One region of the Streptomyces sp. NPDC024687 genome, then DNA from elsewhere that is predicted to be linked to it. Evidence: predicted binding sites of a transcription regulator. Region 1 holds the regulator's gene; the other holds the start of a gene.
What was found. The regulator HspR, encoded in region 1, represses chaperone genes until heat shock. The targets are predictions, from matches to a motif close to TTGAGNNNNNNNNNCTCAA.
Positions count from the first base shown of each region.

Region 2: a site for HspR is predicted at 2,564-2,582, ahead of lon (endopeptidase La). Genes of this name have one in related genera too.

Region 1 covers NZ_JBVHLJ010000005.1:442,407-454,070, reverse strand. The annotation lists gene ACZ39I_RS22240 (sugar ABC transporter substrate-binding protein) at 1-316, opposite strand, end outside; gene ACZ39I_RS22235 (fibronectin type III domain-containing protein) at 557-2,206, shown strand; gene ACZ39I_RS22230 (heat shock protein transcriptional repressor HspR) at 2,281-2,727, opposite strand; gene dnaJ (molecular chaperone DnaJ) at 2,733-3,914, opposite strand; gene grpE (nucleotide exchange factor GrpE) at 3,960-4,616, opposite strand; gene dnaK (molecular chaperone DnaK) at 4,613-6,457, opposite strand; gene ACZ39I_RS22210 (MraY family glycosyltransferase) at 6,552-7,571, opposite strand; gene ACZ39I_RS22205 ((Fe-S)-binding protein) at 7,788-10,070, shown strand; gene ACZ39I_RS22200 (nucleotidyltransferase domain-containing protein) at 10,212-10,703, opposite strand; gene ACZ39I_RS22195 (FG-GAP repeat domain-containing protein) at 10,818-11,664, shown strand, end outside.
Region 2 covers NZ_JBVHLJ010000003.1:548,794-560,457, reverse strand. The annotation lists gene ACZ39I_RS14450 (lysozyme) at 1-26, shown strand, start outside; gene lon (endopeptidase La) at 127-2,541, opposite strand; gene ACZ39I_RS14440 (GNAT family N-acetyltransferase) at 2,750-3,424, shown strand; gene ACZ39I_RS14435 (GNAT family N-acetyltransferase) at 3,640-4,392, shown strand; gene ACZ39I_RS14430 (rhomboid-like protein) at 4,358-5,188, opposite strand; gene ACZ39I_RS14425 (spermine/spermidine synthase domain-containing protein) at 5,328-6,005, shown strand; gene ACZ39I_RS14420 (response regulator transcription factor) at 6,129-6,866, shown strand; gene ACZ39I_RS14415 (HAMP domain-containing sensor histidine kinase) at 6,863-7,969, shown strand; gene ACZ39I_RS14410 (multifunctional oxoglutarate decarboxylase/oxoglutarate dehydrogenase thiamine pyrophosphate-binding subunit/dihydrolipoyllysine-residue succinyltransferase subunit) at 8,264-11,664, shown strand, end outside.

The DNA of each region.
Region 1 (11,664 bases):
CGTCCAGCAGGATGACGTCGACCTTCTGGTCGATCATCTGCTGCATCTGCCCGGCCTGCTTCTTGGCGTTGGCCTCGCCGTTGGCGTAGACGGTCTTGCCCTGCTTGTTGGTGAGCTGGGCGACCTTCTTCTGGATGATCGGGTAGTCGAACTCCTCGTAGCGGGTGTTCGTCTTCTCCGGCATGAGCACACCCACGGTGATGTCGTTGCCCTTGGTCGGGCTCGCCTCGCTCCCGCTCGCGGCGCCGAGCGCGCCACAGGCGGCCAGCGAGAGGGTCATCGTGGACGCGGCCACGGCTATGGCGATACGACGCATGGGGCTGCTCACTTCTGGTGCTTTCAGGACGCGGGCGCGGCATTGCGGCCCATGTGTCTGAAAAGCCAACGCGGGGCCGCCCATCGACGTCAAGCGGAATCACTTAACGAGTGCGCAACGCCACTCTCCGCCGATGGTGTGAAGACTTGGCGCGAACACTAGTACAACCAACTTCACACCTCGCGAGTCGTGATCACAGCAGCCGCACAACTGCTGTTCCCCGTACGACCAGAGGACCGAATGAAGTCAGCCAGCCGGACGACCGCAGCCGCCGTCGTCCTCGCCACCGCCGGCACCCTCGTCTCCCTGACGGCGGCCCCCGCCTCGGCGGCCGTGTCGTGTGCCTCGCCCGTGTTCCAGCGCCAGTTCTACGCGAACACGAGCCTGTCCGGCACCCCGAAGAAAACGGACTGCGACACCGCGATCGACCAGAGCTGGAGCGGCGCCCCCGTCTCCGGCCTGCCCAAGGACAACTTCGGTGTCCGCTGGACCGTGACCCGCGACTTCGGCTCCGGCGGCCCCTTCGCGCTCGGCGCCACCGGCCTGGACGGCATCCGCGTCTACCTCGACGGCGTCCGCAAGATCGACCTGTGGAAGAACGTCTCCACCACGGTCAACAAGACCGCCAACGTGACGATCCCCTCCGGCAAACACACCCTGCGGATCGACTACGTCAACTGGACCGGCGCCGCCAAGGTCAAGGTCACCTACACGCCCCGCACCTCCGCCGACGTCGACAAGGTCAAGCCCCTGGCCCCGACGGCCCCTTCGGTCTCCTACGACAAGGCCACCGGCACAGCCAAACTCACCTGGGCGAAGAACAAGGAGATGGACCTCGCCGGCTACCGGGTCTACCGGCGGCTGAAGGGGACCTCCTTCGGCACCAAGCCCCTCGGCACGACCACCTCCACCTCGTACACCGACACCGCCCTGCCGGTGACCGGCGACACGTACTACTACGAGGTTCGCGCCTACGACAAGGCCGGCAACGAGTCCGGCGGCACCGCCGACCAGGCCGTGACCACGGTTGACCGCACCGGCCCGGCCGCGGCGACCGGGGTGACCGCGCTGGGCACCACGGCGGGCAACTCCGTCACGTGGCAGGCGTCCTCGTCCAAGGACGTCGACCACTACGAGGTGTGGGGCGCGCCTGTGGGACTGTCCGACCCCGACGGGCCCCAGCCGGTCTGGGGGACCTCCTGGACGGACGTGACGGCGGACGCCGGGACGGCGTACGCGTACAGGGTGCAGGCCGTCGACACGGCCGGGAACTTCGCGCCGGTCTCCGACCCGGCCACCGTCACCCGTCCCGTCGCCTCGGCGGTGCCCGCCCCGACCGGAGCCACCGGCACACCCGCCGACGCGTCCACCACGCTCGCGTGGACCGCGGCCGACGGCGCCACCGGCTACAGCGTCTACCGGCGTACCTCGGTCAACGGCGCCTGGAGCCTGCTGGGCAGCGCTGCGGGAACGTCGTACGAGGACACCTCCGCCCCGCAGGGCAAGGCCTCCTACTACGTGGCCGCCGTCGACGCCCAGGACGCCGACTCGGTGCCCTCCGCCGAGGTCACCGTCGACCGGCTCACCCCGGCCACCGCGACCGGCCCGGCCGCGCCGAAGCTGACCCTGGTCACGGAGGGGGTGCCGGCGCGCGCCCCCGTCCAGGTCACGGCGGCCCCCGGCGCGGGTGACGAGGGACGCGTCCTGAAGGGGTACTCCTGGGAGATCTCGGGCGCCTGCGGCGACAGCGGCATCCGGTTCTCCACCACCGGCGCCCTCTCCTGGACGGCCCCCTGGAACGGCCCCTGCGTCGCCGAGGTGTACGCCGTGGACGCCTACGGCCGCCAGGGCACACAGAGCGCCTCGGTGGAGTTCTTCAGCGGCCGTTGACACACCCCACAGCCGCTGACGGCGCACGAAGAAGGGGCCCGGAGAGATCTCCGGGCCCCTTCTTCGTGCTGTGCCTAGTCCCTGGCCTTCTTCGGCCGCCACACCACCAGCGCGCTGGTCTGCTGCACCTCCTGGTACGGCACCAGGTCACGGCGGTACGACGCGTGCACCGCCGCCTCACGCTGCTGCATGGCCGCCGCGGCCCCTTCGACAGCCGCCTGGAGCTCGGCCACCCGGGACTGCAGCGCCGCGACCTGGTTCTCCAGCTCGATGATGCGCTTGATGCCCGCCAGGTTGACGCCCTCGTCCTGCGACAACTGCTGCACCTGGCGCAGCAGTTCGATGTCCCGGGCCGAGTAGCGCCGGCCCCGGCCGGCGGTGCGGTCCGGAGACACCAGCCCCAGACGGTCGTACTGGCGCAGCGTCTGCGGGTGCAGTCCGGACAGCTGGGCCGCCACCGAGATGACGTAGACCGGGGTCTCCTCGGTCAGTTCATACGGGTTGCGTCGACGACCGTCCATCTAGATCATGCTCCCTTCGCGGCCTGGAACAGCTCCGCCCGTGGATCCTCACCCACGGTCGCCTCGCGATACGCCTCCAGCGCGTCACGAGCCTTCCCCGACAGCTCGGTCGGGACACTCACCTCGACGGTGACCAGCAGATCGCCCCGGGTGCCGTCCTTGCGGACCGCGCCCTTGCCCCGCGCCCGCATGGTGCGGCCGTTGGGCGTGCCCGGGGGCAGTTTCAGGGTCACCGAGGGGCCGCCCAGCGTCGGCACCTTGACCTCGCCGCCGAGCGCCGCCTCCGAGAAGGTCACCGGGACCGTCACCGTGAGGTTGTCGCCCTTGCGGCCGAAGACGGGGTGCTCAGCGACGTGCACGGTGACGTACAAGTCGCCCGCGGGGCCGCCGCGTTCACCGGGCGCCCCCTTTCCGCGCAGCCGGATCCGCTGCCCGTCGGACACGCCCGCCGGGATACGGACCTGCATGGTGCGGGAGGACTTGGCCCGCCCGGAGCCCTTGCAGATCTCGCAGGGGTTCTCCGCGATCAGGCCGCGGCCCTTGCAGTCCGGGCAGGGGTCCGTGAGGGAGAACCCTCCGCCGGAGCCCCTCGCCACCTGGCCGGTGCCCACGCAGGTCGGGCACACGCGCGGGTTGCCGTTGGCGTCGCCGGTGCCCGAGCATGCCTTGCAGGGGGCCTGCGAGGACATCCTGAGCGGGACCGTCGCACCCTCGATCGCCTCGGTGAAGCTGAGGCTGACCTCGGTGTCGATGTCCTGGCCGCGCCTGGGCTGGACGCGCGTAGTTCCGGAGCTGCCCCGGTTGAACAGGCCTCCGAAGACGTCTCCGAGTCCGCCGCCGAAGCCGCCGGCTCCCTGGGCCCCGCCCTGGGCGCCGCCTCCGAAGAGGTCGCCCAGGTCGAAGTTGAAGGAGCCGCCCGCGCCGCCCGGCCCCGGGCGGAAGCCGCCGTTGCCGAACAGGGCGCGGGCCTCGTCGTACTCCTTGCGCTTCTTGGGGTCACCGAGGACGTCGTTCGCCTCGGAGATCTCCTTGAAGCGCTCCTCGGCCTTGGTGTTGCCCTTGTTGGCGTCCGGGTGGAACTCGCGGGCGAGCTTCCGGTACGCCTTCTTGATCTCGGCCTCGGTGGCGTCCTTGGGGACGCCGAGGACCTTGTAGTAGTCCTTCTCGATGAAGTCCTTGGTGCTCATCCTCGACGTGCCCCCTTTCCGGTGTCCCGATCGTTCTCTTCGACCTCAGCCCTCCTCAGGGCCGTTGTCCTTGTCGTCGCCGGCCTCGGACCCGTCCTCGGCCTTGACCGTCTGCGCGCCCGGCTGCGGCTCGGCCACGGCCACCCGCGCGGGGCGGATGGTGCGCTCGCCGATGCGATACCCAGGCTGCAGAATCGCCACGCACGTCGTCTCGGTGACGTCGGGTGCGTAACTGTGCATCAGGGCCTCGTGGATCGTCGGGTCGAAGGGCTCGCCCTCCTTGCCGAACTGCTGCAGACCCAGCTTCGCCGCGACGGTCTCCAGCGATTCCCCGACGCCCTTGAAGCCGCCGACGAGTTCACCGTGTTCGCGTGCGCGGCCGATGTCGTCGAGCACGGGCAGGAGTTCGGTCAGGAGGTTCGCGATGGCGATCTCCTTGACCGTGATCCGGTCCCGCTCCACGCGGCGGCGGTAGTTCTGGAACTCGGCCTGGAGCCGCTGGAGGTCCGCGGTGCGCTCGTCGAGCGCCTTGCGCGACTGGTCCAGCTGGGCCGTCAGGCCGGCGATCTGCGCTGTTGCGTCCCCGGCCGGGGCCGCCCCCGCCTCCGAAGAGGGGTCGGCGGCCTTCGGCTCGGCGTCGTCGGGGGTGGCGCCGGAGGGGACGTCGGGCTTCTCGTCGAAGCCCGGGGTCTCCTCCGTCACGCGGCACCGTCCTTGCGCTCGTCGTCCACGATCTCGGCGTCCACGACGTCGTCGTCCGCCTTGGCCTCGGAGGCACCGGCGTCCTCGCCGCCGGCGGCCGCTCCGGCCTGGGCGTCGGCGTACATGGCCTGGCCGACCTTCTGGGAGACCGCGGCGACCTTCTCGGTCGCGGTGCGGATCTCCGCGGTGTCCTCGCCCTTGAGCGCGGCCTTCAGCTCCTCGACGGCGGACTCGACCTCGGTCTTGACCTCACCGGGGACCTTGTCCTCGTTGTCCTTGAGGAACTTCTCCGTCTGGTAGACGAGCTGCTCGCCCTGGTTGCGGGTCTCGGCGGCCTCGCGGCGGCGGTGGTCCTCCTCCGCGTACTGCTCGGCCTCCTGGCGCATCCGGTCGACCTCGTCCTTCGGCAGCGAGGAGCCGCCGGTGACGGTCATCTTCTGCTCCTTGCCCGTGCCCAGGTCCTTCGCGGTCACGTGCATGATGCCGTTGGCGTCGATGTCGAAGGCGACCTCGATCTGCGGGACACCGCGCGGGGCCGGCGGCAGACCGGTCAGCTCGAACATCCCGAGCTTCTTGTTGTACGCCGCGATCTCGCGCTCGCCCTGGTAGACCTGGATCTGCACGGACGGCTGGTTGTCCTCGGCGGTGGTGAAGATCTCGGACCGCTTGGTCGGGATCGTCGTGTTCCGCTCGATGAGCTTGGTCATGATGCCGCCCTTGGTCTCGATACCGAGGGACAGCGGGGTCACGTCGAGGAGCAGGACGTCCTTGACCTCACCCTTGAGCACACCGGCCTGCAGGGCGGCGCCGATGGCGACGACCTCGTCCGGGTTGACGCCCTTGTTGGCGTCCTTGCCGCCGGTGAGCTCCTTGACGAGCTCGGCGACGGCGGGCATACGGGTGGAGCCACCGACGAGGACGACGTGGTCGATCTCGTTGATGGAGACGCCGGCGTCCTTCATGACGTTGAAGAACGGGGTCTTGCAGCGCTCCAGGAGGTCCGCGGTCAGCTGCTGGAACTGAGCCCGGGTGAGCTTCTCGTCCAGGTGCAGCGGGCCCTCGGCAGAGGCGGTGATGTAGGGCAGGTTGATCGAGGTCTCCGTCGAGGAGGACAGCTCGATCTTCGCCTTCTCGGCGGCCTCACGCAGACGCTGCAGCGCCATCTTGTCCTTGGCGAGGTCCACGCCGTGACCGGACTTGAACTGCTGCACCAGGTAGTCGACGACGCGCTGGTCCCAGTCGTCACCACCGAGGTGGTTGTCACCGTTGGTGGCCTTCACCTCGACGACGCCGTCGCCGATCTCCAGCAGGGACACGTCGAAGGTGCCGCCACCGAGGTCGAAGACGAGGATCGTCTGGTCGTCCTTGTCGAGGCCGTACGCGAGCGCGGCCGCGGTGGGCTCGTTGACGATGCGCAGGACGTTCAGGCCCGCGATCTCGCCGGCCTCCTTGGTCGCCTGACGCTCGGAGTCGTTGAAGTACGCCGGGACGGTGATGACCGCGTCGGTCACCTTCTCGCCCAGGTAGGACTCGGCGTCCCGCTTCAGCTTCTGGAGGATGAAGGCGGAGATCTGCTGCGGGTTGAAGGGCTTCCCGTCCAGCTCCATCTTCCAGTCGGTGCCCATGTGACGCTTCACCGAACGGATGGTCCGGTCCACGTTGGTGACCGCCTGGCGCTTGGCCACCTCGCCGACCAGCACTTCGCCGTTCTTCGCGAAGGCGACGACGGACGGCGTGGTCCTGGCACCCTCGGCGTTGGTGATGACGGTGGGCTCGCCGCCTTCGAGAACGCTGACGACGGAGTTAGTCGTGCCCAGGTCGATGCCGACCGCACGTGCCATGGTTGATTCCTCCAGCTGACTTGAGTGGAACAGACTCAAGTGTGCACGACAGCTCCGGCTCGGTCAACAGACCTGAGTCGTCCAGACTCAACTCTTATCCGTTCCTTACACGCAACTGGGCTCTGACCTGCGTCGATACCGGACGAGGTGCACTGCCGGACTTCACACGAAGGAGTGCGAGTACGACGATCAGGGCGCCCCCGGCCACCCAGAGGGCGCCGGTCGCGGCGATCCACCCGAGGTGCACCAGGACCGCGACGAGTACCCCGCCGAAGGCCGCGACACCCAGCACGACGGACGCGCCCTGCGGAGTGAGCCCGAGCCGCCGCAGCCGGTGGGCGAGATGGTCGGGGGCGGCACGCAGCAGCGGCCGCCCGGACAGCAGCCGGGCCAGGACGACGAGCACGACGTCGGCGCTCACCACGGCCGTCAGCGCGAACAACACCCCCGCGCCGGAGCCGAGTTCCTGCCCCGCGCGGGTCGTCACGGCCGCGGACGCGAGCACGAACCCGGTGAACAGCGCCCCGCACGCGCCGAGTCCCGCGCGCGCGGGATGCCAGTTGTGCATCAGGAACCCGGTCAGCGCGGCGGCCAGCACGCTCAGCAGCACGGCGAGCCCGTCCATCACCTCGGCCGCCGCACAGGCCCCCGCCCCGAAGGCGGTGACGACCCCGACGGTCCCGGCGAGCCCGTCGGCGTGGTCCAGCGCCTTGAACCCGAGGGCGACGAAAACGATCCAGCCGGCCGCGAGGAGGCCTGCGGCCACCCCCGTCTCCTCGTACGGCACGACACACGCCGCCGCCACGGCCGTACCGCCCACGAGGAACCGTGCCTTGACCCGCCGTACGTCGGCGACGAGCCCGAGGAGGGCCACGCCGGCGCCCGCGACGAGCAGCCGTCCGACGTCGGGCCCGAGCGGGGTCACGCCCCGCCAGTCCCCGACGAACGCCACGCCACAGGTGGCCGCCACCATCGCCACACCTCCGGACAGCGGCATCGGCCGTCGCCATCGCCGGTCGACGATCCCGAGGCGCAGGGCGGCCACCCGCAGCACGGCGGTGAGCACGGCGGCGAGGAGCAGGGCGGAGGTGGCGGCAAGGATCCCGTAGAGCACGAGCCTAAATTAGCGCCGTATGTACCAATTCATCACGAATAACACGATCGGGTTTTAAGGTAACCCTCAGCGATTCAGATCACTGCGTGCCCGGCTACAGTGCGGCGGAGGATGGGGGTAGTCTCAGACGGACTGCATAAGTTACCGCTTAGTAATGACGAGATTCCGTCCTCGCGGACCTCTCGTAGACCCCTCGCAGGCCCGAGGAGCCCCGAAATGCAACTCGCCGCGATCATCGTGTCGCTGGTCCTGACCGTGGTCGGCGTGGCACTGCTCGCACGCGCCATCGGCCAGTTCGTCCGGTACTTCAAGCTGGGCCAGCCGGTGCCCGCCGGAAGCAGGACCGACAACCCCTACGCACGCAGCGTGACGCTGGTGAAGGAGTTCCTCGGCCACACCCGGATGAACCGGTGGGGCATCGTCGGCTTCGCCCACTGGTTCGTGGCCGTCGGCTTCCTGACCCTGCCGCCCACCCTCGCGCAGGCGTTCGGCCAGCTCTTCAAGGCCGACTGGGTGCTGCCGGTCATCGGTGAGTTCCTGCCGTTCGAGATGTACATCGAGTTCATCGGTGTCATGACCGTGCTCGGCATCGCCGCGCTCATCGTGATCCGCCTGCTGAGCCTGCCCTCCCGTCCCGGCCGCAAGTCCCGCTTCGCGGGTTCCAAGGCGGGTCAGGCGTACTTCGTCGAGTACGTCATCCTCACCATCGGCCTCGCCATCTACGTGCTGCGCGGCCTGGAGGGCGCGCTGCACCACGTGGACGGCTACGAGGCCGGGTACTTCGCCTCGTACCCGCTGGTCCTGGCCTTCAAGGGCCTGAGCGTCTCCGCGCTGCAGAACCTCGTCTACCTCGTCGCGACGATCAAGATCGGCACGTCCTTCGTGTGGATGATCGTCGTCTCGCTCAACATCAACATGGGTGTGGCCTGGCACCGCTTCCTGGCCTTCCCGAACATCTGGTTCAAGCGCAACGCGACCGGTGAGACGGCCCTCGGCGGTCTCCAGCCGATGACGAGCGGCGGCAAGCCGATCGACTTCACCGACCCCGGTGACGACGACGTCTTCGGCGTCTCCCAGGTCGAGCAGTTCTCCTGGAAGGGCCTGCTGGACTTCTCCACCTGCACCGAGTGCGGCCGCTGCCAGTCGCAGTGCCCCGCGTGGAACACCGGCAAGCCGCTCTCCCCCAAGCTCCTGATCATGTCCCTGCGCGACCACGCGCACGCCAAGGCCCCGTACCTGCTGGCCGGCGGCGGCAAGACGATGGAGGGCGAGGAGAAGGCGTCCGAGGAGCAGCTGAAGGACGTCCCCGCGGCGGCTCTCGCCGAGGCCGAGCGTCCGCTGATCGGCACCGCCGAGGAGAACGGCGTCATCGACCCGGACGTCCTGTGGTCCTGCACCACCTGCGGCGCCTGTGTCGAGCAGTGCCCGGTGGACATCGAGCACGTCGACCACATCGTCGACATGCGCCGCTACCAGGTCATGATCGAATCGGCCTTCCCCTCCGAGGCGGGCACGATGCTCAAGAACCTGGAGAAGAAGGGCAACCCCTGGGGCCTGGCGAAGAAGCAGCGCCTGGAGTGGCTCAAGGAGGTCGAGTTCGAGGTCCCGGTCGTCGGCCAGGACATCGAGGACCTCACCGAGGTCGAGTACCTGTACTGGGTCGGCTGCGCGGGCGCCCTCGAGGACCGCGCCAAGAAGACCACGAAGGCGTTCGCCGAACTCCTCCACATCGCGGGCGTCAAGTTCGCGATCATGGGCGGCGACGAGAAGTGCACCGGCGACTCCGCCCGCCGCCTCGGCAACGAGCCCCTGTTCCAGGAGCTCGGCATGGAGAACGTCATGGCACTGAACATGGCGTTCGGCGAGGAGCTGGACGACGACGGCAAGGTGGTCCCGGAGTCCGCCAAGCCGAAGTCCGCGAAGAAGATCGTCGCGACCTGCCCGCACTGCCTGAACACGATCGGCAACGAGTACCCACAGCTCGGCGGCGACTACGAGGTCATCCACCACACCCAGCTGCTCCAGCACCTGGTGGACGAGGGCAAGCTGGTCCCGGTCACGCCGGTCGAGGGCATCATCACCTACCACGACCCCTGCTACCTGGGCCGCCACAACAAGATCTACACGCCCCCGCGCGAGATCATCGCGGGTGTCCCGGGCCTGCGCAACGAGGAGATGCACCGCCACAAGGAGCGCGGCTTCTGCTGTGGCGCGGGTGGCGCGCGGATGTGGATGGAGGAGCGGATCGGCAAGCGCATCAACAACGAGCGCGTCGACGAAGCCCTCTCCCTCAACCCCGACATCGTCTCGACGGCCTGCCCGTTCTGCCTGGTCATGCTCACCGACTCGGTCAACGGCAAGAAAAACGACGGCAAGGCGAAGGAGTCGATCCAGGTCGTCGACGTCGCCCAGCTGCTGCTGCAGTCCGTGAAGACCCCGGGCGACCCGCAGGACGCGGCGGAGGCGGAGAGCGAGCCGGAGCCGGAGCCGGTGAAGTAGCGCTCACGACGGTGCTGTTCGGCGCCCTCGGGTCCCACCGGGCCCGGGGGCGCCGCGTCTTTGGGGTCTCGGCGTCTTTGCGGTCTCCGCTCAGAAGCGGTCCCTGCTCAGAAGGGGTCTCCACTCAGAACCGGCCTCCGCTCAGAAGTGGGTGGCGGTCCCGAAGACCCGCCGCAGCTGAGCCATGTCGTGCCGGTCACGCTCCGAGGGCTCGTACCCCTGGTGGAAGTAGACCTGCTGCTCGGCGGACAGACACGGAACGGCCGTCCCGCCGATGCTCCCGGTCACGAAGCCGGCGGCCGGGTACGCGAAGGGCCGCTCCGGCTCCCCCGAAGCCTGCACGGCGGAACCGTCCCCGGCGAAGACCAGCGGGTGCAGATCGACCTCCCGTCCGCCGGGATCGGTGACCACGAACCGCACCGGCCGCAGGTCGAGGCTCTCCACGAAGCCCGCGCCTGCCAGGGCCGCCACCACGGCGGGCTCCTGTTCCCGCCGGTGCATCAGGTCCAGGTCGCGATGGTCCCGGGTCTGCTCACCGACCAGCGCGTCGATCCCCCACCCGCCTCCGACCCAGACCTCCGCCCCGGCCCGCCGCAACAGGTCCAGGATGTGCAACACCGCGTCCGCGTCCACCACATGCCTCCAGGGCCGTACGGGGCTGTCGCCACCTGTCGAACACGTGCATCATTGCCGGGGTCGTTGTCAACGATGCTGACGAGGTGAACGGTGCGCGGGCGTAGAGGTGTTGTGGGTACGGCGGCCCTGTGTGGCGCCCTCCTCCTGGCCGCCTGCGGTCCCACCCCGCACACCGGATCCGCGGACCGCACCCCGGTACGGAACGCCGACGCCCCGGCCCGACTCCCCGTCCCGAAGGGCAAGGGCAGCAGGACCCCGGACGACTTCAACGGCGACGGACACCGCGACCTCGTCCTGGGCGACCTGGTCAAGGAGCAGGCCCACGCCGACGACCCCGGCATCGGGATCGTCTACGGCAGCGAGCGCGGACTCGCCCCGGGCGCCCGGCAGTTGATCGCCCCGGCCCGGCAGGGCGCGGCCACCGACGGCCAACTCCCCGCCCTGTTCGACGCGGAGGCCACCTGCGACCTGGACAAGGACGGCTTCACGGACCTCGTCGTCTCCACCGACCCGCCCTACGACGGCCAGGGCCAACCCCCGGTCCCGCTCCAGATCCTCTTCGGCTCCCCGGCCGGCCTGACCGGCAAGGCCGTTCACCTCACCGTCCCGCCCGCCGCCCGCGTCGGCAACGACTGGCCCGACCAGCCGGTCTGCGGCGACTTCGACGGCGACGGCGCGAAGGACCTGGTCCTGCACGCGACCGGCGGCCATCTCACCTACCTGCGCGGTCCGTTCACCCGCGAGGGTGCCCCCAGCGCCGCCGGCGCCCCGATCCGGTCGCCCGGCGAGGTCCCCACGGGCCCGGCCGCCGACGTCGACCGCGACGGCTACGACGACCTGATCGTCCGTACGACCCAGGGCACCGGCCCCTCCGCCGTGGTCCTCGGCGGCCCGGCGGGCCCCACCCGCACCGGAGCCGTCCTGCCCTCCGGCATCGACGTGACCCTCGGCTCCTTCG
Region 2 (11,664 bases), on a different contig from region 1:
GCGTACAGGCGCTGGCCAACGGCTGACCCGCCCCGGCTACGGCGAAGGCCCGGGCCTCCCTCACGAGAACCCGGGCCTCCACCTCAACCGGTGCCGGCGGCCGCAACCCTCTGACGGGCTACGGCGTCACGCCGCCACCGGGACCTCCGGCACGGCCCCGTTCTTGGCCGGGGACAGCGCCAGCTCCAGGACCTGACGGACGTCGGTGACGGCGTGGACGTCGAGCTTGTCCAGCACCTCCGCCGGGACGTCGTCCAGGTCGGCCTCGTTGCGCTTGGGGATGATGACGGTGCTCACCCCGGCGCGGTGCGCGGCGAGCAACTTCTGCTTCACGCCGCCGATCGGCAGGACCCGGCCGGTCAGCGAGACCTCGCCCGTCATGGCCACGTCCGTGCGCACGAGGCGGCCGGAGAGCAGCGAGGCCAGCGCCGTCGTCATGGTGACGCCCGCGCTCGGGCCGTCCTTGGGGACCGCGCCCGCCGGGAAGTGGATGTGCACGCCCCGGTCCTTCAGGTCGCCGACCGGCAGTTCGAGCTCAGCGCCGTGCGAGCGCAGGAAGCTCAGCGCGATCTGCGCGCTCTCCTTCATCACGTCACCCAGCTGGCCGGTCAGCGTCAGACCCGCCGCGCCCGTCTCCGGGTCGGCCAGCGACGCCTCGACGAACAGCACGTCCCCGCCCGCTCCGGTGACCGCGAGTCCGGTGGCGACACCGGGGACCGCGGTCCGGCGCTCCGCCGGGTCCTGGGCCGACTCGGGCACGTGGTGCGGCCGGCCGATCAGACCGCGCAGCTCCTCGTCCGTGACGGTGAACGGCAGTTCCCGCTCGCCCAGTTCGTGCTGGGCCGCCACCTTGCGCAGCAGCCTCGCGATCGACCGCTCCAGGGTGCGGACGCCCGCCTCGCGCGTGTACTCGCCGGCGAGCTTGCGCAGGGCGCTCTCGTCGATGACGACCTCGTCCTTGGCGAGGCCCGCCCGCTCCAGCTGGCGCGGGAGCAGGTGGTCACGGGCGATGACGATCTTCTCGTCCTCGGTGTACCCGTCGAGCCGGACCAGCTCCATCCGGTCGAGCAGCGCCTCCGGGATCGCCTCCAGCACGTTGGCCGTGGCGAGGAAGACGACGTCCGACAGGTCGAGCTCGACCTCCAGGTAGTGGTCGCGGAACGTGTGGTTCTGCGCCGGGTCCAGGACCTCCAGGAGAGCGGCCGCGGGGTCGCCGCGGAAGTCGGAGCCCACCTTGTCGATCTCGTCGAGCAGGACGACCGGGTTCATCGACCCCGCCTCCTTGATGGCCCGCACGATCCGGCCGGGCAGCGCGCCGACGTACGTGCGCCGGTGGCCGCGGATCTCCGCCTCGTCCCGGACGCCGCCGAGAGCGACGCGGACGAACTTGCGGCCCATGGCGTGCGCGACGGACTCGCCGAGCGAGGTCTTGCCGACGCCGGGCGGGCCCACGAGCGCGAGCACGGCACCGCCGCGCCGGCCGCCGACGACCCCGAGGCCCCGGTCGTTACGGCGCTTGCGCACCGCCAGGTACTCGGTGATCCGCTCCTTCACGTCCTCCAGGCCCGCGTGCTCGGCGTCGAGGATCTCCTTGGCGCCCTGGATGTCGTACGCGTCCTCGGTCCGTTCGTTCCACGGCAGTTCGAGGACGGTGTCCAGCCAGGTGCGGATCCAGGAGCCCTCCGGAGACTGGTCGCTGGACCGCTCCAGCTTGTCGACCTCCTTGAGGGCGGCCTCCCGCACCTTTTCAGGCAGGTCGGCGGCCTCCACGCGGGCGCGGTAGTCGTCGGACTCCTCGCCCTCCTGCTCGCCGTTGAGCTCGCGCAGTTCCTTGCGTACGGCTTCCAGCTGACGGCGGAGCAGGAACTCCCGCTGCTGCTTGTCGACGCCCTCCTGGACGTCCTTCGCGATGGTCTCGGCGACATCCTGCTCGGCGAGGTGGTCGCGCAGCTGCTGGGTGGCGAGCTTGAGACGGGCGACCGGGTCGGCGGTCTCCAGCAGCTCGACCTTCTGCTCGGTGGTCAGGAAGGGCGAGTAACCGGAGTTGTCGGCGAGGGTGGACACGTCGTCGATGGCCTGCACCCGGTCCACGACCTGCCAGGCGCCGCGCTTGCGCAGCCAGGCGGTGGCGAGTGCCTTGTACTCCTTGACCAGTTCGGTCGCGTGGCCGGGCAGCGGGTCGGGGACGGTCTGGTCGACCGTGGTTCCCTCGACCCACAGCGCGGCGCCCGGGCCGGTGGTCCCCGCACCGATCTTCACCCTGCTCCGGCCGCGGATGAGCGCGCCGGGGTCGCCGTCGGCCAGCCGGCCGACCTGCTCGACGGTGCCGAGCACACCGGTGCTCGCGTAGGTGCCGTCGATGCGTGGCACCAGGAGGACCTTCGGCTTTCCGGGTTCCGAGCGGGCGGCGGCCTGGGCGGCCTCCACCGCGGCGCGCACGTCGGTGTCGTTCAGGTCCAGCGGAACCACCATTCCGGGCAGCACGACCTCGTCGTCGAGCGGCAGCACGGGCAGGGTGAGCGGTGTGGACGTCGAAGCCATGATCTCCCCTTAGGCAGTCAAGTTGAGCTATGCCGACTCAATGCTCCACGGCCTTCGAATGTTCCCCACCCGTTTGCCTGTTCGCTGTCGGCGATCACGACTGCCGGAATCGGCGGTTCGGGCCCTATGGTCGCCCGGTACCGGACGAGTAATAGCCACATACCGCTAGCGGCCATTACAGGGGGATGTCATGGATGTCATGGATGTCATGGACGGAGTCGTAAAGGCGTGGGTGACCGGCTGGGTCGTGTCCCGCGGAGCGGCGGCTCCGGAGCGTGAGCCGTGGGGTTTCACCATCGATGTGGGACAGCTCGCACATGTGTCGCGGCACGTCTTCGACGCGCTGGGCGACGACGTGGACGAGAAGGCCGTACGCCAGGTGGCGGACGGGGTGACAGGGGCCGGGGTGTGGCTCAAGGTGTTCCAGGACCCGGAGGTGGTCGGGGGCTGGCTCGGCGAGGGCTGGTGGGTGGATCCCGAACCCGGCTTCCTCATGACGGTCCCCCTGACCACGGCCACAACCACGACCACGGCGGCCGAACGGCCCGTCGCCCCCGCCGGATACCGGCTGCGCACCTGGACCGTCGGCGGCGTCACGCGCATGCTCGTCGCCGCGCCCGACGGTTCCCTCGCGGCGCGCGGCCAGGTCGCCCCGACCGGCGCCACCGCCGTCTTCGATCAGATCGAGTCCGCGGCCGCCCATCGGCGCCGGGGGCTGGGCAGTCTCGTCATGCGCACCCTCCAGGCCGTGGCGGCCGCCACGGGGGCGCAGACCGGCGTGCTGGCGGGGACGCCCGCGGGCCGGGGCCTGTACGAGGCTCTGGGCTGGCATATGGAAGCTCCGCTCACCAGTGCGAAGTTCGTAGGACCGGACGCCGAGTGACGGCCCGTCACCGCCCGCGGGAAATCCGGAGACGGCAGAGGACGGTCTCTGTCATGCTCCGGTGGTTCCCACCGGCCGCACGGCGGACAACACCGGGCCGGCCCTCCCTCTTCCCGACGGCCACGAGGCACGCGCGTGGGGCGACCGACACGACCGAGAGGCAGACCATCATCACGGCAGGCACGCACCCCCTCCTCTCCGCCTACGACGACCAGATGCGCGGTGCTCCTCCCACCCCGCCCGCGGGGGTGACGTACGAGCAGGACGGGCCGCTGCTGCGGATCGTCGGTCAGTTCCGCGGGTTCGTGAGCGGGCCGCGCGACCTCGGCGTGGAGGGCGACGCGCTCGACGAACTCATCGCGCGGCAACGGGACTTCTTCGCGGCGCGCGGCGAGGCCGTCGAGTGGAAGACCCGCTCCCACGACACCCCGGCCGACCTCACCGAACGACTCCGCGCGGCCGGTTTCGTGCCCGAGGAGCGGGAGACGGTATTGGTCGGCCGGGCCGCCGAGCTGGCCGTACGACAGCCCGAGCTCCCGGAAGGCGTCACCGTGCGCCGCGTGACGGCGGACGCCGACATGCACCGCATCGCCGCCATGGAGTCGGCGGTGTGGGGCCAGGACCGGAGCTGGCTCGCCGACGACCTGATCGGCCGGGTCGCCACCGCGCCGGACGACATCGCGGTTTACGTCGCCGAGGCGGACGGCGAAGTGGTGTGCGCCGCCTGGCTGGCGTTCCGCCCGGGCACCGAGTTCGCGAGCCTGTGGGGCGGTTCCACGCTCGCCGAGTGGCGGCGCAGGGGCATCTACCGCTCCCTGGTCGCCGTACGCGCCGCTCTCGCCGTCTCCCGCGGGGTCACCTGTCTGCACGTGGACGCGTCGGACGACAGCGCGCCCATCCTGGGCCGGCTCGGCTTCCACGCGGTGACCACGACTACGCCGTACGTCTGGACCCCGCCGGCCCGCTGACCCCGCCGCGGCGCCGCAGGAGCGGCCAGGTCGCGACACCGATCGCCAGGGCGATCGGGTGACCCCAGTCGGTCATCGGGTCGGTGAACGCGATCAGGTCGGTCAGCAACAGCCAGCCGAAGAGGGCGAGCAACGGCCAGCGCAGCCACGGCCGGAGCAGTCCGGCCAGCGCGCCGAGGCTCGCGGCCACGCCGAAGCTGACGCCGTAGTCGAGGCGGTGCAGCGAACTGGCGGGCAGCTGCCCGGCCAGGACCGCGAGGCCCGTCGGGACCTCCGTGGCGAGGGTCGCCCCGACATGCCCGAGCAGGAAGACACCCGCCGTACGCACTCCGCCAATCCGCCGCTCCAGCGCGGTGAGGACGAACAGCAGGGCGAGGGCGTACGACGAGAGGATGCCGCCCGCGATCCACAGCGCGCTGGCCACCAGCACCAGGACGGGCATCCGCACGAGGTGCGCGACATCGGTGCTGGAGCCCTGGTACAGGGTGTGGACGAGGGCGGGGTCCAGCTGCGCGGCGACGAGTGAGACGGTGGCCAGGACGGCGCCGTAGACGAAGGTGAACGGTGTCCCGGTGGGAGTGGGGAGCAGCCGCTGGAGCCGGAGGACGCGCAATCCGGTGTCAGGGGCGGCCGTTGCCGGGGGTGTCACCGGTGTCCCGGCGGCACACCTCTCGGCCCGTTCCCTCTGCCGGGGCACCCCGTCGAGGAGCGCGGCCACTTCCGGAAAGCACGCGTCCGGGGCAGGAGCTTCCGGTGCGGGCGGGTCGGAAGGGGCTGGGGGCACGGTCCGTTCCAAGGTGAGCTGCTCCTTCCGTCCCACCCCACCCTTCGCGCCCCACCCACCCGCTGTCTGTGACCGACGCCACCCCGGCCCCGATTCACAGGGACTTCTCAAGGAGCCCCGGCCCGGTCGCCGTACCTGCCAAGATGGGCCGATGCCCACCTCGTACGACATTCCCGAAGTCCTGGACCGTCGCGAGGGCCCGTACGGAGAGGTCGTCCTGCGGCGGCACGGCGAGCTGCTCCAGATCATCGCCAACGGCTGCTTCCTGATGGACACCTCCGACGGACGCTCGGAGCGGATGCTCGTCGACGCGGCGCTCGCCGCGCTCGACGACCGTCCGGATCCGCACGTCCTCATCGGCGGCCTCGGCGTCGGCTTCTCGCTCGCACACGCGGTCGCGAACCCCCGGTGGGGCCGGATCACGGTCGCCGAGCGGGAGCCGGCCATCATCGACTGGCACCGCGCGGGCCCGCTCTCGGCACTCACGGCGAGGGCGCTCGCCGATCCCCGGACGAACATTCTGAAAACGGATCTGGTCGAATTCGTCAATGAGACATGCGCCACTTTTGACGTGCTGTGCCTCGACATCGACAACGGACCCGACTGGACGGTCACGGAGAGCAACGGCGGACTCTACGCGCGTACCGGACTCACAAGCTGCGCAAGGGTGTTGAAGCCGGGCGGGGTACTGGCCGTGTGGTCGGCGAAACCCTCTCCGGAATTTGAGCAATCACTGGCAAATGCCGGGTTCCAGCAGGTACGTACCGAGGAGATCCCCGTTGCCCGGGGCGTACCCGACGTCGTCCATCTCGCCGTCCGACCTGGATAGCAAAGGGGTGACGGCTCCCCGTACTCTGCTTCCCTACGCCGATCATTCAAGCGTCAATCGCAGTCATGCGCAGACAAGGAATCACCCCACATGGTTCCGGAAAGCACTCCCCAGGGGCGGGCGATGGAGCAGACACACACCTCCCACAACGGTTCGACGGCCACTCCCGGCGCCCAGCGCCGGGTCCTGGTCGTCGAGGACGATCCGACGATCGTCGACGCCATCGCGACCCGCCTGCGCGCCGAGGGATTCCTCGTGCAAACGGCGGTGGACGGTCCGTCAGCGGTCGACACGGCCGAGGCCTGGCAGCCGGACCTGCTGATCCTCGACATCATGCTGCCCGGCTTCGACGGTCTGGAGGTCTGCCGCCGCGTGCAGGCCGCCCGTCCGGTCCCGGTGCTCATGCTGACGGCCCGTGACGACGAGACCGACATGCTGGTCGGTCTCGGCGTCGGCGCCGACGACTACATGACCAAGCCGTTCTCGATGCGTGAGCTGGCCGCGCGCGTGCACGTCCTGCTGCGGCGCGTCGAGCGGGCCGCGCTGGCCGCCACCACGCCGCGCTCCGGCATCCTCCGACTCGGCGAGCTGGAGATCGACCACGCGCAGCGCCGGGTGCGGGTGCGCTCGGAGGACGTCCACCTGACGCCCACCGAGTTCGACCTCCTGGTGTGCCTGGCCAACACCCCGCGCGCGGTGCTCTCCCGTGAGCAGCTGCTCGCCGAGGTGTGGGACTGGGCGGACGCCTCCGGCACCCGGACCGTCGACAGCCACATCAAGGCCCTGCGCCGGAAGATCGGCGCCGAGCGGATCCGCACGGTGCACGGCGTTGGCTACGCCCTGGAGACGCCGACGCCATGAGCGAGGGTCCGGCCGGCCGGAGAAACCCCAGGGACCCCTGGGGCGGAGTGAGCCCCTTCTCGATCAAGACCAAGCTGGGTGCGCTGGTCGTCATCGCGGTCCTCATCACCACCGGGCTGATGATGATCGCGATGCGCACAGCCACCGAGCTGCGCTTCATCACGGTCTTCTCGATGATCGCCACACTCCTGATTACGCAGTTCGTGGCGCATTCGCTCACCGCGCCCCTGGACGACATGAACGCGGTCGCCCGGTCCATCTCGCACGGCGACTACACCCGCCGGGTCCGCGAGAACCGCCGGGACGAACTGGGCGACCTGGCCCAGACGATCAACCGCATGGCGGACGACCTGGAGGCCCAGGAACGCCAGCGCAAGGAACTTGTGGCAAATGTCTCCCACGAGCTGCGCACGCCCATCGCGGGCCTGCGCGCCGTGCTGGAGAACATCGTCGACGGGTTCACCCAGGCCGACCCCGAGACCATGCGCACGGCCCTGAAGCAGACCGAGCGGCTGGGCCGGCTGGTGGAGACCCTGCTGGACCTGTCCCGCCTCGACAACGGCGTCGTGCCGCTGAAGAAGCGCCGGTTCGAGGTGTGGCCGTATCTCTCGGGCGTGCTGAAGGAGGCCAACATGGTCGCCACGGCCCGCGCGGGCATCGCCTCGGGATCCGGCAGCCACACGCGCAACGACGTCCATCTGCACCTCGACGTCTCGCCGCCCGAGCTGACCGCGCACGCCGACCCGGAGCGCATCCACCAGGTCGTCGCCAACCTGATCGACAACGCGGTCAAGCACAGCCCGGCACACGGACGGGTGACGGTCAAGGCGCGGCGCGGGGCCCTGCCCGAGTCGCTCGAACTGGAGATCCTCGACGAGGGCCCCGGCATTCCGCGCTCGGAGTGGCACCGCGTCTTCGAGCGGTTCAACCGCGGTCAGGTCATGCGGCCGCACGGTCCGGGCAGCGACGGCGGCACCGGGCTCGGGCTCGCGATCGCCCGCTGGGCGGTGGATCTGCACGGCGGCCGGATCGGAGTGGCCGAATCCGAGCGGGGCTGCCGGATCCTTGTCACCCTTCCGGGACTTTCATCTCGGCCAAGTTGACGTAAAGTTCGAAGCGGAGCCGCAAGATCCATCTCTGTTCCGCGCTGACGGACACGTGTGATCAGGCAGAGGGCCGCGCCGCAGTCGCGCAGAGCCCCGCTCGGTGCTTCCCTCGGGCGGACGCACGTACCGGAACCACGTTTGTTTCCCGCCATTTCCACCCGCGAAACACGCTCTTCGATGTGACTTACACGACGATGGACGGGCCCGGCCTGACCTTCGCGGTCTTGGGGGCGTAGCCTTTATTCCCGCTGTCCATCACCTTGTGAGAAGCGGAAGAGGGCGGTTGCCGCCGTGTCGCCACAGTCCCCCAGTAACTCGAGCATCTCGACCGACGCAGACCAAGCGGGCAAGAACCCCGCTGCCGCGTTCGGGCCGAACGAGTGGCTCGTCGACGAGATCTATCAGCAGTACCTCCAGGACCCGAATTCCGTAGACCGTGCCTGGTGGGACTTCTTTGCCGACTACAAGTCGGGGGGTGCCGCCCCGGCTGCGGCGGGTACCGCGGCCGCGGGGGCCGCGGAGACCACCACCGCTCCGGCGCAGGCCGCCCCGGCTCCCAGCGCCCCGGCCCAGGCTGCCGCGCCGGCTCAGGCCGCTGCTCCGGCCGCCAAGCCGGCCGCCGCGGCTCCGGCCCCGGCCAAGGCCGCGGCACCGGCCGCTGCTCCGGCGCAGGCCGCTCCGGCCGCCAAGCCGGCGGCTGCGAAGCCCGCCGCGAAGCCGGCCGCCGAGGCCGCCTCCGCGGAGGGCCCGGAGCTGGTGACGCTGCGCGGCCCCGCCGCCGCGGTCGCGAAGAACATGAACGCCTCCCTGGAGCTGCCCACGGCCACGTCCGTGCGCGCGGTCCCGGTGAAGCTGCTCTTCGACAACCGCATCGTCATCAACAACCACCTCAAGCGCGCCCGGGGCGGGAAGATCTCCTTCACGCACCTGATCGGGTACGCGATGGTGCAGGCCATCAAGGCCATGCCGTCGATGAACTGGCACTACGCGGAGAAGGACGGGAAGCCCACCCTCGTCAAGCCGCCGCACGTCAACTTCGGCCTCGCCATCGACCTGGTGAAGCCCAACGGCGACCGCCAGCTGGTCGTCGCGGGCATCAAGAAGGCCGAGACGCTGAACTTCTTCGAGTTCTGGCAGGCCTACGAGGACATCGTCCGCCGCGCCCGTGACGGCAAGCTGACGATGGACGACTTCACCGGTGTCACGGTCTCCCTGACCAACCCCGGCGGCCTCGGCACGGTCCACTCCGTGCCGCGTCTGATGCCCGGCCAGTCGGTCATCATGGGCGTCGGCTCCATGGACTACCCGGCGGAGTTCCAGGGCACCTCCCAGGACACCCTGAACAAGCTCGGCATCTCGAAGGTCATGACGCTCACGTCGACCTACGACCACCGGGTCATCCAGGGCGCCGCCTCCGGCGAGTTCCTGCGCATCGTCGCGAACTACCTGCTCGGCGAGAACGGCTTCTACGACGAGATCTTCGAGGCCCTGCGCATCCCCTACGAGCCGGTCCGCTGGCTCAAGGACATCGACGCCTCGCACGACGACGACGTCACCAAGGCCGCGCGCGTCTTCGAGCTGATCCACTCCTACCGGGTCCGCGGCCACGTCATGGCCGACACCGACCCGCTGGAGTACCGCCAGCGCAAGCACCCCGACCTGGACATCACCGAGCACGGCCTCACCCTGTGGGACCTGGAGCGGGAGTTCGCGGTCGGCGGCTTCGCCGGCAAGTCCCTGATGAAGCTGCGCGACATCCTCGGCGTGCTGCGCGACTCGTACTGCCGCACCACCGGCGTCGAGTTCATGCACATCCAGGACCCGAAGCAGCGCCGCTGGATCCAGGACCGCATCGAGCGCTCGCACACCAAGCCCGAGCGCGAGGAGCAGCTGCGCATCCTGCGCCGGCTGAACGCCGCGGAGGCCTTCGAGACCTTCCTGCAGACCAAGTACGTCGGCCAGAAGCGCTTCTCCCTGGAGGGCGGCGAGTCCGTCATCCCGCTGCTCGACGCGGTGCTGGACTCGGCCGCCGAGTCCCGTCTGGACGAGGTCGTCATCGGCATGGCCCACCGCGGCCGCCTGAACGTCCTGGCGAACATCGTCGGCAAGTCGTACGCGCAGATCTTCCGCGAGTTCGAGGGCAACCTCGACCCGAAGTCGATGCACGGCTCCGGGGACGTGAAGTACCACCTGGGCGCCGAGGGCACCTTCACCGGCCTGGACGGCGAGCAGATCAAGGTCTCGCTGGCCGCGAACCCCTCCCACCTGGAGACGGTCGACCCGGTCATCGAGGGCATCGTCCGCGCCAAGCAGGACATCATCAACAAGGGCGGCACGGACTTCACCGTCCTGCCGGTCGCCCTGCACGGTGACGCGGCCTTCGCGGGCCAGGGCGTGGTGGCCGAGACCCTGAACATGTCGCAGCTGCGGGGTTACCGCACCGGCGGCACGGTCCACATCGTCATCAACAACCAGGTCGGCTTCACGGCGGCTCCCGAGTCGTCGCGTTCCTCGATGTACGCCACGGACGTGGCCCGCATGATCGAGGCCCCGATCTTCCACGTGAACGGCGACGACCCGGAGGCCGTGGTCCGCGTGGCCCGTCTGGCCTTCGAGTTCCGCCAGGCGTTCAACAAGGACGTGGTGATCGACCTCATCTGCTACCGCCGCCGCGGTCACAACGAGTCGGACAACCCGGCCTTCACCCAGCCGCTGATGTACGACCTGATCGACAAGAAGCGCTCGGTGCGCAAGCTCTACACCGAGTCCCTCATCGGTCGCGGCGACATCACCCTGGAAGAGGCCGAGCAGGCGCTGCAGGACTACCAGGGCCAGCTGGAGAAGGTCTTCACCGAGGTCCGCGAGGCCGCCACGGCCCAGCCGGCCGCCGGTCCCGTCTCCGACCCGCGGGCCGAGTTCCCGGTCGCCGTGAACACCGCGATCTCCGCGGAGGTCGTGAAGCGGATCGCCGAGTCCCAGGTCAACATCCCCGACACCTTCAACGTCCACCCGCGTCTGCTGCCGCAGCTGCAGCGCCGGGCGTCGATGGTCGAGGACGGCACGATCGACTGGGGCATGGGCGAGACGCTGGCCGTCGGCTCCCTGCTCCTGGAGGGCACGCCGGTCCGGCTGTCCGGCCAGGACTCGCAGCGCGGCACCTTCGGGCAGCGGCACGCGGTCCTCATCGACCGTGAGACGGGCGAGGAGCACACCCCGCTCCAGTACCTCAACGAGGACCAGGCCCGCTACAACGTCTACAACTCCCTGCTGTCCGAGTACGCGGTCATGGGCTTCGAGTACGGCTACTCGCTGGCCCGTCCGGACGCGCTCGTGCTGTGGGAGGCGCAGTTCGGCGACTTCGTCAACGGCGCGCAGACGATCGTCGACGAGTACATCTCGGCAGCCGAGCAGAAGTGGGGCCAGACGTCCGGCGTCACCCTGCTCCTCCCCCACGGCTACGAGGGCCAGGGCCCGGACCACTCGTCCGCGCGCGTGGAGCGCTTCCTCCAGCTCTGCGCCCAGAACAACATGACGGTCGCGATGCCGACCCTGCCGTCGAACTACTTCCACCTCCTGCGGTGGCAGGTGCACAACCCGCACCACAAGCCGCTGGTGGTCTTCACCCCGAAGTCGATGCTGCGCCTGAAGGCCGCCGCGTCGAAGACGGAGGAGTTCACGACGGGTCAGTTCCG